One region of the Paraclostridium bifermentans genome, then DNA from elsewhere that is predicted to be linked to it. Evidence: riboswitches for the same ligand, from Rfam matches in the RefSeq annotation. Region 1 holds a riboswitch; the other holds the start of a gene.
What was found. Region 1 has a riboswitch for glycine ahead of gcvT (glycine cleavage system aminomethyltransferase GcvT). Riboswitches for the same ligand answer to the same signal wherever they lie in the genome.
Positions count from the first base shown of each region.

Region 2: another riboswitch for glycine. It lies ahead of KXZ80_RS12205 (GrdX family protein); the one in region 1 lies ahead of gcvT (glycine cleavage system aminomethyltransferase GcvT).

Region 1 covers NZ_CP079737.1:1,454,330-1,459,459, forward strand. The annotation lists gene KXZ80_RS06920 (S41 family peptidase) at 39-1,760, shown strand; gene KXZ80_RS06925 (DUF2971 domain-containing protein) at 1,884-2,711, shown strand; glycine riboswitch at 2,806-2,909, shown strand; gene gcvT (glycine cleavage system aminomethyltransferase GcvT) at 3,123-4,178, shown strand; gene gcvPA (aminomethyl-transferring glycine dehydrogenase subunit GcvPA) at 4,226-5,130, shown strand, end outside.
Region 2 covers NZ_CP079737.1:2,533,765-2,538,894, reverse strand. The annotation lists gene KXZ80_RS12215 (FecCD family ABC transporter permease) at 1-297, shown strand, start outside; gene KXZ80_RS12210 (ABC transporter ATP-binding protein) at 313-1,104, shown strand; glycine riboswitch at 1,372-1,492, shown strand; gene KXZ80_RS12205 (GrdX family protein) at 1,588-1,959, shown strand; gene trxB (thioredoxin-disulfide reductase) at 2,002-2,964, shown strand; gene trxA (thioredoxin TrxA) at 3,109-3,426, shown strand; gene KXZ80_RS12190 (glycine/sarcosine/betaine reductase component B subunit) at 3,492-4,778, shown strand; gene grdA (glycine/sarcosine/betaine reductase complex selenoprotein A) at 5,013-5,130, shown strand, end outside.

The sequences.
Region 1 (5,130 bases):
TTTAGGTATTAATAAGTGGTAAAATATGGGAGGATGAGATGAAAAAGTGGATTAAAAACAACTTATGGATATGGGGGTTACTTGTTGTAATAATTGTACTAGTAATAGTAAATGGAACTAAAAGAAACTCAGATAAGGAATTTGACAGTGGAAGCAATATAAAAATTGAAAAATTAAACACAAATCAGATTGATAATTTAAAAAAATTATGTAAAGTATGGGGTGTTGTAAAGTACTATAATCCTGAGGTTGTAGCTGGGAATGTAAACTTTGATTATGAACTATTTAGAGTTATGCCAGATACGTTAAATGCAAAAAATTCACAAGATGCTAATAGAGTAATATATCAGTGGGTTAAAAATTTAGGAGATATAGAAGTAAATAACACGGATAAAAATAATGAACACAAAAAAATAGCTCTTGAAAGAGATTTAAGTTGGATAAAAGATGCCAATTATCTAGATAAAGATTTAAGTCAATTATTAGTTAAGATTTCAAACTCTAACATTTCAAAAAGAAACAAAGCTTATGCTAAGTTTGATAAAGAGGTAGGACTTTCTAACTTTGAAAATGAAAACCTATATGAAGAAATGGACTATGATGACGATGGTTATAAATTGCTTGCTTTGTTTAGATATTGGAATATAATAGAATACTATTATCCATATACAGATATAATAGAAGAAAATTGGGATGAAGTATTAACTACATTTATACCTAAGTTTATAAATACTAAAAGTGAGTTAGATTATAAATTGGCAATTTCAGAGCTTACAACAAAAATACATGATCCACACGCCGCTATATATGATATAAATGAAACTTTAACTAAACACTGGGGAAATAAATATGCTCCTGTAGAATTTGCTTTAGTTGAAGATAATATTGTAATAAAAAAAATACTTCCTAAATACAAGAATAAATGCGAGTTGAAGCCAGGAGATATAGTATTAGAAATAAATGATAAAGGTATATCTGAAGTTATAAAAGAAAAATCTAAATATATATCTCTTTCAAGAAAAGAAGCTATTGTAAATTGCTTACAAGGATATTTATTTAGAACTTCAAATGATAGTATTAAGATAACTGTAAAAAGAGACGGGAAAGACATAATTAAAAATGTTAAGTGTTATAATGATCAATCAATGTTTGATATAAAAGAGCCATCGCATAAGCTTATAGATGAAAATATAGGATATATTAACCCAGCACAATTATCGAAAAATGAAATAGATAAAATAATGGACAAATTTATGAATACAGAAGGTATTATAGTAGATTTAAGAGAATATCCATCTGAATTTATTGTTTATGATTTAGGTAAAATGATTATTTCAAAACCAACAATTTTTTCAAAAATATCTGTACCTAGTCAATCAGTTCCAGGGGAATTTATATTTGAAAAAGATCAAATTGTTAACCCAGATGATAAAAAGCATTATAAAGGAAAAGTAATGATATTAATGAATGAAAGAAGTCAAAGTCAATCGGAGTTTACTGTAATGGCACTAAAAAAAGGAACTAATGCTAAAGTAATAGGAAGTAACTCTATTGGTACCGATGGAAATGTAACAGAGGTTTATTTGCCAGGAGGTGTAACAACTTTAATAACTGGACTAGGAGTTTATAATCCAGATGGTTTACAAACTCAAAGAATAGGTCTTAAACCAGATATTTATATAAAGCCAACTATAGATGGAATCAAAGAGGGAAGAGATGAACTTTCAGAAAAAGCTATAGAAATTATAAAAACTAAATAAAAAACAAATATAATATAAGGCTAGAAAATTTTCTAGCCTTATATTTATTTAAATATGTGCACATAATTATTAGTATATAGAATGCAATAATAAATAATTATTAAATCAAGGAAAGACAAATATATGAAAATGAAATGGGAAGAAAAATTTATCGAACTATATACTAAAGGAAAAGTGCAAGAAGCTAAAGATTTAAAAAATATACATGTTCCAAGTAAGTTATACAAATACCAAAAAATAGATGAAAATAGACTAAAAAATTTAGAATATGGAAAGCTATATTTTTCAAATAGGGAGCACTTAAATGATCCATTTGATTTACTACCAGTACATTATAATGAAGAGGAGATAATCCGCTTCTTAAAAGGAGAAGATTGTCCGGCAAATAACTTATCAAAATCAGAAATAATAATTAAGATAGATAAAGTTTTAAATAGCTTTAGCGACCATATAAAAATACTATCTCTAAGTACTAGCATATATAACATACCTCTATGGACTCATTATGGAGATAACCATAGAGGTATGTGTATTGAATATGATATAGATAATTTAGATAGAAATAGTGATTTTTATGATTGCTTGCTAAAAGTAAGCTATATAGATAAAAAAGTAGAAATAACTGAAGTCTTAAAAAATACTTTATCGAATCTAATAAATAATGATGAGTTAAAATTAGATTCTATGTTTTTGTTATATTTCACATTGACAATGAAACACAAAAGCTGGCAATATGAAAATGAATGGAGAATTATATTAAAAAGTAATAGTGGGGAATGTGGGATAGAAAAAAGCCTAATGAAAGTAAGAGCTATTTACTTAGGAAAAGATTGTAGCAAAGAAAATATAGAAAGAGTTATAGAAATTTCTAAAAAATTAAATTGTAAAGTTTATAAAATGGAATATTCTAAAGGTATTGATTTTAGATTGATACCACAGAAGATATATTAAATTAAATAAATTTAAATTTGATTAGTTAATAAAATTTGTTGACAACTAATAAATTAAGATACTACAATTTAGATATAAAAATTAAATAAACCAGGTGATGTTAGCGAGAGATACTTTTTAAATAAAGAGCCGACGGAGAAATTTGAATAACTTCCAATTTTCAAAGAAACTTTCAGGCAAAGGAATCGTTAACTGATGGATCTCTGGAAAGCCCTTAATTGTAAGGCGCCGAAGAAGAAATGATACTATAAGTATTAAAACTTTCAGGTACAAGAAACAGAGGATATAGGAATATTATTTATTTCTATATCCTCTTTTTAATTTTCTAAAAATATATTAAGGAGAAGTTTGATATGGAAAATTTAAAAAAAAACGTATCTACTGAGTGCACACGAAGCTTTAGGCGCAAAGATGATAGACTTTGCGGGATGGTATATGCCACTAGAATATGAAGGCTTAATAAAAGAACATGAATCTGTAAGAAATTATGCTGGATTGTTTGATGTATCTCATATGGGGGAAATTATTGTAAAAGGTGCACAAGCAAAGTCTTACCTACAAAACTTACTTACAAATGACATAGAAAGATTAGAAGATAATCAAGCTATATATACGTTTATGTGCTACCCTAATGGAGGTGTAGTTGATGATTTATTAGTTTATAGATTTGATGAAAATTATTTTTATTTAGTAATAAATGCTAGCAATATAGAAAAAGATTTTAAGTGGATGAATGAAAACAAACAAGACTATGATATACAAATAGAAAACATCTCTAGTAAAATTTCAGAACTTGCAATTCAAGGACCTTTATCTCAAAGAATACTTCAAGAAATATGCGATGAAAATTTAGATGAAATTAAATCATTTTACTTCAATAAAAATATAAAAGTTAATCAGATATCAGCTTTAGTTTCTAGAACTGGATATACCGGGGAAGATGGATTTGAAATATATTGTAAAAATGAAGATGTAGAAAAAATATGGAACAAACTATTTGAGGTAGGCGAAAAATATAAACTTAAACCTTGTGGATTGGGTTGTAGGGATACGTTAAGATTTGAGGCTGGATTACCCCTTTATGGAAATGAATTAAGTGAAGCTATAACACCATTAGAAGCAGGTTTTTCATTCTTTGTAAAGTTAGATAAATATAATTTTATAGGAAAGAATGAATTAAAAATGCAAAAAGAAAAAGGATTAAATAGAAAGATTATTGGATTTGAACTTACGGGTAAAGGTATAGCAAGACAAGGGTATGAGGTTATGGTTGATGAGAATGTAATAGGATATGTAACAACTGGATATAAATCCCCAACTTTGAATAAAAGTATAGGATTTGCCCTTATAGATTCTAGTTATTCAGAAATTGGAAAAGACGTAGATATATGTATTAGAAAGAAAAAAGTAAAAGCAAAAATTATTAACAAAAGATTTTACAAAAAACCAACAGCGATTCATGCTTAAAAATAGATATTAAAAAGTGAATATAAAACTATTATGGAGGTTGGGTTATGTTTAAATATATACCGATTACAGATGCGGATAAAGACAAAATGCTAAGTGAAATAGGAGTAGAATCAGTAGATGAGTTATTTAGTGATATTCCCAATGAATTAAAGCTTAATAGAGATTTAAATTTAGAAACTTCAAAAAGTGAAATAGAAGTATTAAAAAAAATAAAATCTATAGCTAAAGAAAATAATAGCATAGATAACTTGACTTGTTTTTTAGGAGCAGGAGCATATGATCACTATATACCATCTGTAATCAAACATATTACATCAAGGTCAGAATTTTATACAGCATACACACCATATCAAGGAGAAATAAGTCAAGGAACACTACAAACCATATTTGAATTTCAATCAATGATTTCTGAACTTACAGGAATGGATATAGCTAATGCATCTATGTATGATGGAGCTACTGCAAGTGTAGAAGCTTGTGTAATGGCACTAAATAGTGGAAAAAATAAAAATAAAATACTAGTAGCGAAATCTATAAATCCTGAGATTATGGAAGTCATAAAAACATATATGAAATTTAAAGATATTGAAGTTATAGAAATTGATTATGATAGAAAAACAGGAAGAGTTGATTTAGATAGTTTAAAATCAAATATAGATAAAGAAAGTGCTTGTATGTTAGTTCAAAGCCCTAACTTTTTTGGAATTATTGAAGAAATGGAAGAAATAGAGTCTATTACTCACCAAAATAAAGCAATGCTTATTATGAATGTTAATCCAATATCTTTAGGTGTTTTAAAATCACCAGGAGAGTTAGGAGCAGACATAGCTGTAGGAGAGGCTCAACCATTAGGGAACTCTTTGAATTTTGGAGGTCCATTTGTAGGATTTATGAGTACAAAAGCTAAAAATATAAGAAAACTTCCAGGAAGAATAGTAGGAGAAACTAT
Region 2 (5,130 bases), 1.1 Mb from region 1:
AATGTAGAAAAGGAAAGAAAAAAGCTAATAACTTATGCCGTTATATTAGCAGGAGTTGCAACATCAGTAGCTGGAAGTATTTCATTTTTAGGATTAGTTTCACCTCACATTGCTAGAAAGCTTGTTGGACCTAAACATAAAAGATTAGTACCTATATCAGCATTAATAGGAATATTACTTATATTAGCAGCTGATACTGTATCTAGAAATTTACTAGCACCAATAGAAATACCAGTAGGAATAGTTATATCTATAATAGGTGTACCTTACTTTATATATTTAATGTTAGCAGATTAGAAAGAGGTAAAAATTATGAATTCAATAATAACTAAGGACTTAAACATATCTTATGGAAATATAGATATTGTAAAAAACTTAAATTTAAATATACCAAAAGGAAAAATAACTACAATAATAGGAGCTAACGGATGTGGTAAATCTACTATTTTAAAAACTATAGGAAGAATAATAGATCCAAAGAGCGGAAGTATTTATATAAATGGTAAAAATCTTCATGAGGAAAATCCAACAGATATCGCAAAAGAAATGGCAGTACTTCCACAAAATCCACAAGCTCCAAGCGGACTTACTGTAGAGGAATTAATATCTTATGGTAGATTTCCTCATCAAAAGGGATTTGGAAAGATAAATAAAGAAGATAAGGATATTGTAAGTTGGGCTATGGAAGTTACAAAAATATCTGAATTTAGAGATAGAAATATTGATGATTTATCTGGAGGACAAAGACAAAGGGCTTGGATAGCAATGGCTCTTGCACAAGAAACAGATATATTATTACTAGATGAACCTACAACATATTTAGATTTAGCTCATCAATTAGAAATTTTACAGTTATTAGATGAATTAAATAAAAATGAAAAAAGAACTATTGTAATGGTTATTCATGAATTAAACAATGCTTCTAGGTTTGCAGATCATATGATAGGAATCAAAAAAGGTAAAATTGTATGTGAAGGTGAAGCTCATGATGTTATGACAAAAGAAAATTTAAAAGAAATTTTCAATATTGATGCAGAAATTGTTGAAGATCCACGAACAAAAAAACCTGTTTGTTTAACCTATGATATGGTTAAAAAAAATTAAAAAATAAAGGCATAAAAAAGGAATACTTAAAAGAAATTAGAATAAATATAAATTGAAAGTTAGAAAATTAACTTAATAGATAAAATCTATGGAAAGAAGTTAATAAAAAGATTATAGCTATACCAACGGTTTGACAAAAAATGGACAATATCAACAAAAAAACATAAAAAAATATTTGAAAAAGTATTGTATATATTTACCAAGCTAGATATAATGTAATTAAGAAAAGCACCTAAGGGGCAAAGACAAAACTAAAAATTAAACCGTTTGAAGGTTAAGGGAGACGGTCTCTAATTTGGGGAAATTAGAGATGACCGAAGGGACAAATTTAAATTCATCCCAAAAGGATTTAAATGAAATTCTCAGGTGAAAGGACTTTAACTGGACGGATCTCTGAAAGACATTTTGACAGGGAACTAAGTGGGGACTTAGTTTCCTGTTTTTTAGTTTAACAAAAGAAATTTTGAAAGTGAGTGTAGACAAATGTTAATAATCACTAACAATCCTATGATTCAGGAAAACGTTACTGACAAAGAAGTTATAATGTTAGACACTGACTATATAGGAACATTAAAGGAATGTAGGGATTTAGTTCATAAGGGGTATGAATTATTATCACATCCGCTATATGGGAGCGTAAAACCCAATGAAACACCATATCGTACAGTCATAATTAAAAAGGGGAAATCTCTAGACACAAATTCATTAAACTTAATAGAAGAAGCCATAGAAACAGCAGAAAAATTTAAAAACAACAAGTTAACTCCTATGTGGACTGAAAAAGTTTTAGACGATTTCAGAGTAATTGATTTTGATATAATGAGAAATACAATCCAAAGAATACAATATGTATAAACTTTGGTGTATATATATTAATAAAAATAGGGGGTCGAGATAATGGAAAATTTATATGACATAGTCATAATAGGTTGTGGACCTGCAGGTCTTGCAGCTGGTCTTTACGGCGCAAGAGCTAAAATGAAGACTTTAATACTTGAAAAAGGAAAAACTGGTGGACAAATAGTTATAACTCATGAAGTTGCTAACTATCCAGGATCAGTTGAAAATGCTACTGGACCAAGCTTAATAGCTAGAATGGTAGAGCAATGTAAAGAATTCGGTGCTGAAATAGTTAGAGACTCTATAGTAGACACTGAATTAGAAGGAAACATAAAAGTATTAAAAGGTGAAAAAGGCGAGTACAGAGCTAAAACTGTTATAATAGCTACTGGAGCTACTCCTAAAAAATTAGGATGCCCAGGAGAAAAAGAATTAACAGGTAAAGGAGTTTCTTACTGTGCTACATGTGACGCTGACTTCTTCGAAGATTTCGAAGTATTCGTAGTTGGAGGAGGAGATAGTGCTATAGAAGAAGCATTATACTTAACTAAGTTTGCTAGAAAAGTTACTATAGTTCATAGAAGACAAGGTTTAAGATGTGCTAGATCTATAGAAGATAAAGCAAGAGCTAATGAAAGAATAGAATTCTTATTAGATACAGTTATAGATGAAATAAAAGGTGATGGATTAGTTGAATCAGTAGTATTTAGAAATACTCAAACAGGTGAAACTAATGAATACTTCGCTGATGAAGAAGATGGAACTATGGGAATATTCATATTCGTAGGATTTGATTCTCAAACAGAGTTATTCAAAGGTAAAGTAGATATGGATGACTATGGATACATCAAAACAGATGACAATATGTTAACAAATATACCAGGTGTATTTGCTGCAGGAGATTGTAGAGTTAAATCATTAAGACAAGTTGTTACAGCAACAGCTGATGGAGCTATAGCTGCAGTAACAGCTGAAAGATATGTAGAAGCAAACTTCGAAGAAGAAGTTACTAATTGCTAATAAAAAAGTACGTTTAACAAGGTTATCGGGGGATGATGTTTATCAAATTAAACATTACTTAGTGAACGGTACTTAAATTAAAATAGCTATTAATATATTAAAAATATATTAAAATATATAAATTCCAATAAGGGGGATACTGAAATGATAGCATTAGAAAAAAATACATTCGATCCAGAAGTATTAGAAGCAGAAGGGCTAGTATTAGTTGATTTCTGGAGTCAAGGTTGTGAGCCTTGTAAAGCATTACTTCCAGATATAGAAAAATTTGCAGAAGCATATGGGGAAAACATAAAGTTCTGTAAATTCGATATAACTAAAGCTAGAAGAGTTGCTATAAAAGAGAAGGTTTTAGGTCTTCCAACTATAGCTATATACAAAGATGGAGCTAAAATAGATGAAGTAACAAAAGATGATGCTACAGTTTCTAATATAGAAGCTATGATAAAGAAGCACTTATAAGTAATTAATGGGGATTCAATTCCCCGTTAAAATAAATTAAGTTCAAAAAATTAGGGGGTGCCAATATGCGTCTTGAGTTAGGGAAAATCTTTATAAAAGATGTACAATTTGGAGCAGTAACAGAAGTTAAAGATTCAGTATTATACATCAACAAAGAAGAGATGTTAAAAGAAATTGGTGGAGATGAACATATAAAATCAATAGATTTAGATATAGTTCGTCCAGGGGAAAGCGTTAGAATAATACCAGTTAAAGACGTTATAGAACCGAGAGTAAAAGTTGATGGTAATGGAGGAATATTCCCAGGAGTTATATCAAAAGTTGACACTGTTGGAGAAGGTAGAACTCATGCACTTAAAAATGTTGGAGTTGTAACAACTGGTAAAATAGTTGGTTTCCAAGAAGGTATAATAGATATGACTGGTCCTGGAGCTGAATATACACCATTCTCTAAGTTAAACAACGTTGTTGTTATAGCTGAACCAATAGATGGTTTAAAGCAATACGATCACGAAAGAGCTGTTAGAATGATAGGATTCAAAGCTGCTACATACTTAGGAGAAGTTGCTAGAAACTTAACTCCAGATGAAGTTGTAGAGTACGAAACTAAGCCATTATTAGAGTCAGTAGCAGAGTATCCAGAACTTCCTAAAGTAGGATATGTATACATGCTTCAAACTCAAGGATTATTACATGACACATATGTTTACGGAGTTGACGCTAAGCAAATAGTACCAACATTATTATACCCAACTGAATTAATGGACGGAGCTATAGTAAGTGGTAACTGTGTTTCTGCTTGTGATAAAAACCCAAGTTATGTACACATGAATAACTCAGTAGTTGAAGATTTATATCTACAACACGGAAAAGAAATAAACTTTGTAGGAGTTATTATAACTAATGAAAACGTATACTTAGCAGATAAAGAAAGATCTTCTAACTGGACTGCTAAATTATGTAAACAATTAGGCTTAGATGCTGTAATAGTATCTCAAGAAGGATTTGGTAACCCAGATACAGACCTTATAATGAACTGCAAGAAAATAGAAGGTCAAGGTGTTAAAACTGTTATAGTTACAGATGAGTATGCTGGTAGAGATGGAGCATCTCAATCATTAGCTGATGCTGATGTTAAAGCTAATGCTGTTGTAACTGGTGGAAATGCTAACCAAGTTGTTGTATTACCTAAGATGGATAGAGTTATAGGACACGTTGAAGTTGCTGATGTTATAGCTGGTGGAGCTGCTGGATCTTTAAGAGAAGATGGATCTATAGAAGCTGAGATACAAGTAATAACTGGAGCTACTAATGAAACAGGATTCGGATTCTTAACAGCTAAGGGGTATTAAGAAAAAATATTATGAATAGTCGCTTCGTGACATTTGATATTGTTTCGTTTACACAAAGTCCTGCGGACTTTAAGTGTTTCGTCAACAATATACAAATATCACTTCGCTACAATTGTCATAAAAATTATTTTCTATAATATAGCTGATAAGAATAAATATAGAAGTGAGTGCAATGAGAATTTAAAAAGGTATTAAAATGACAATATTAAAATAAATGGGAAAAGGAGATATATTATGAGCTTATTAAGTAATAAAAAGATCATAATCATAGGTGACCGTGACGGAATTCCGGGACCTGCGATAGAAGAGTGTGTAAACACTGTAGAAAATACTGAAATAGTTTTTGCTTCAA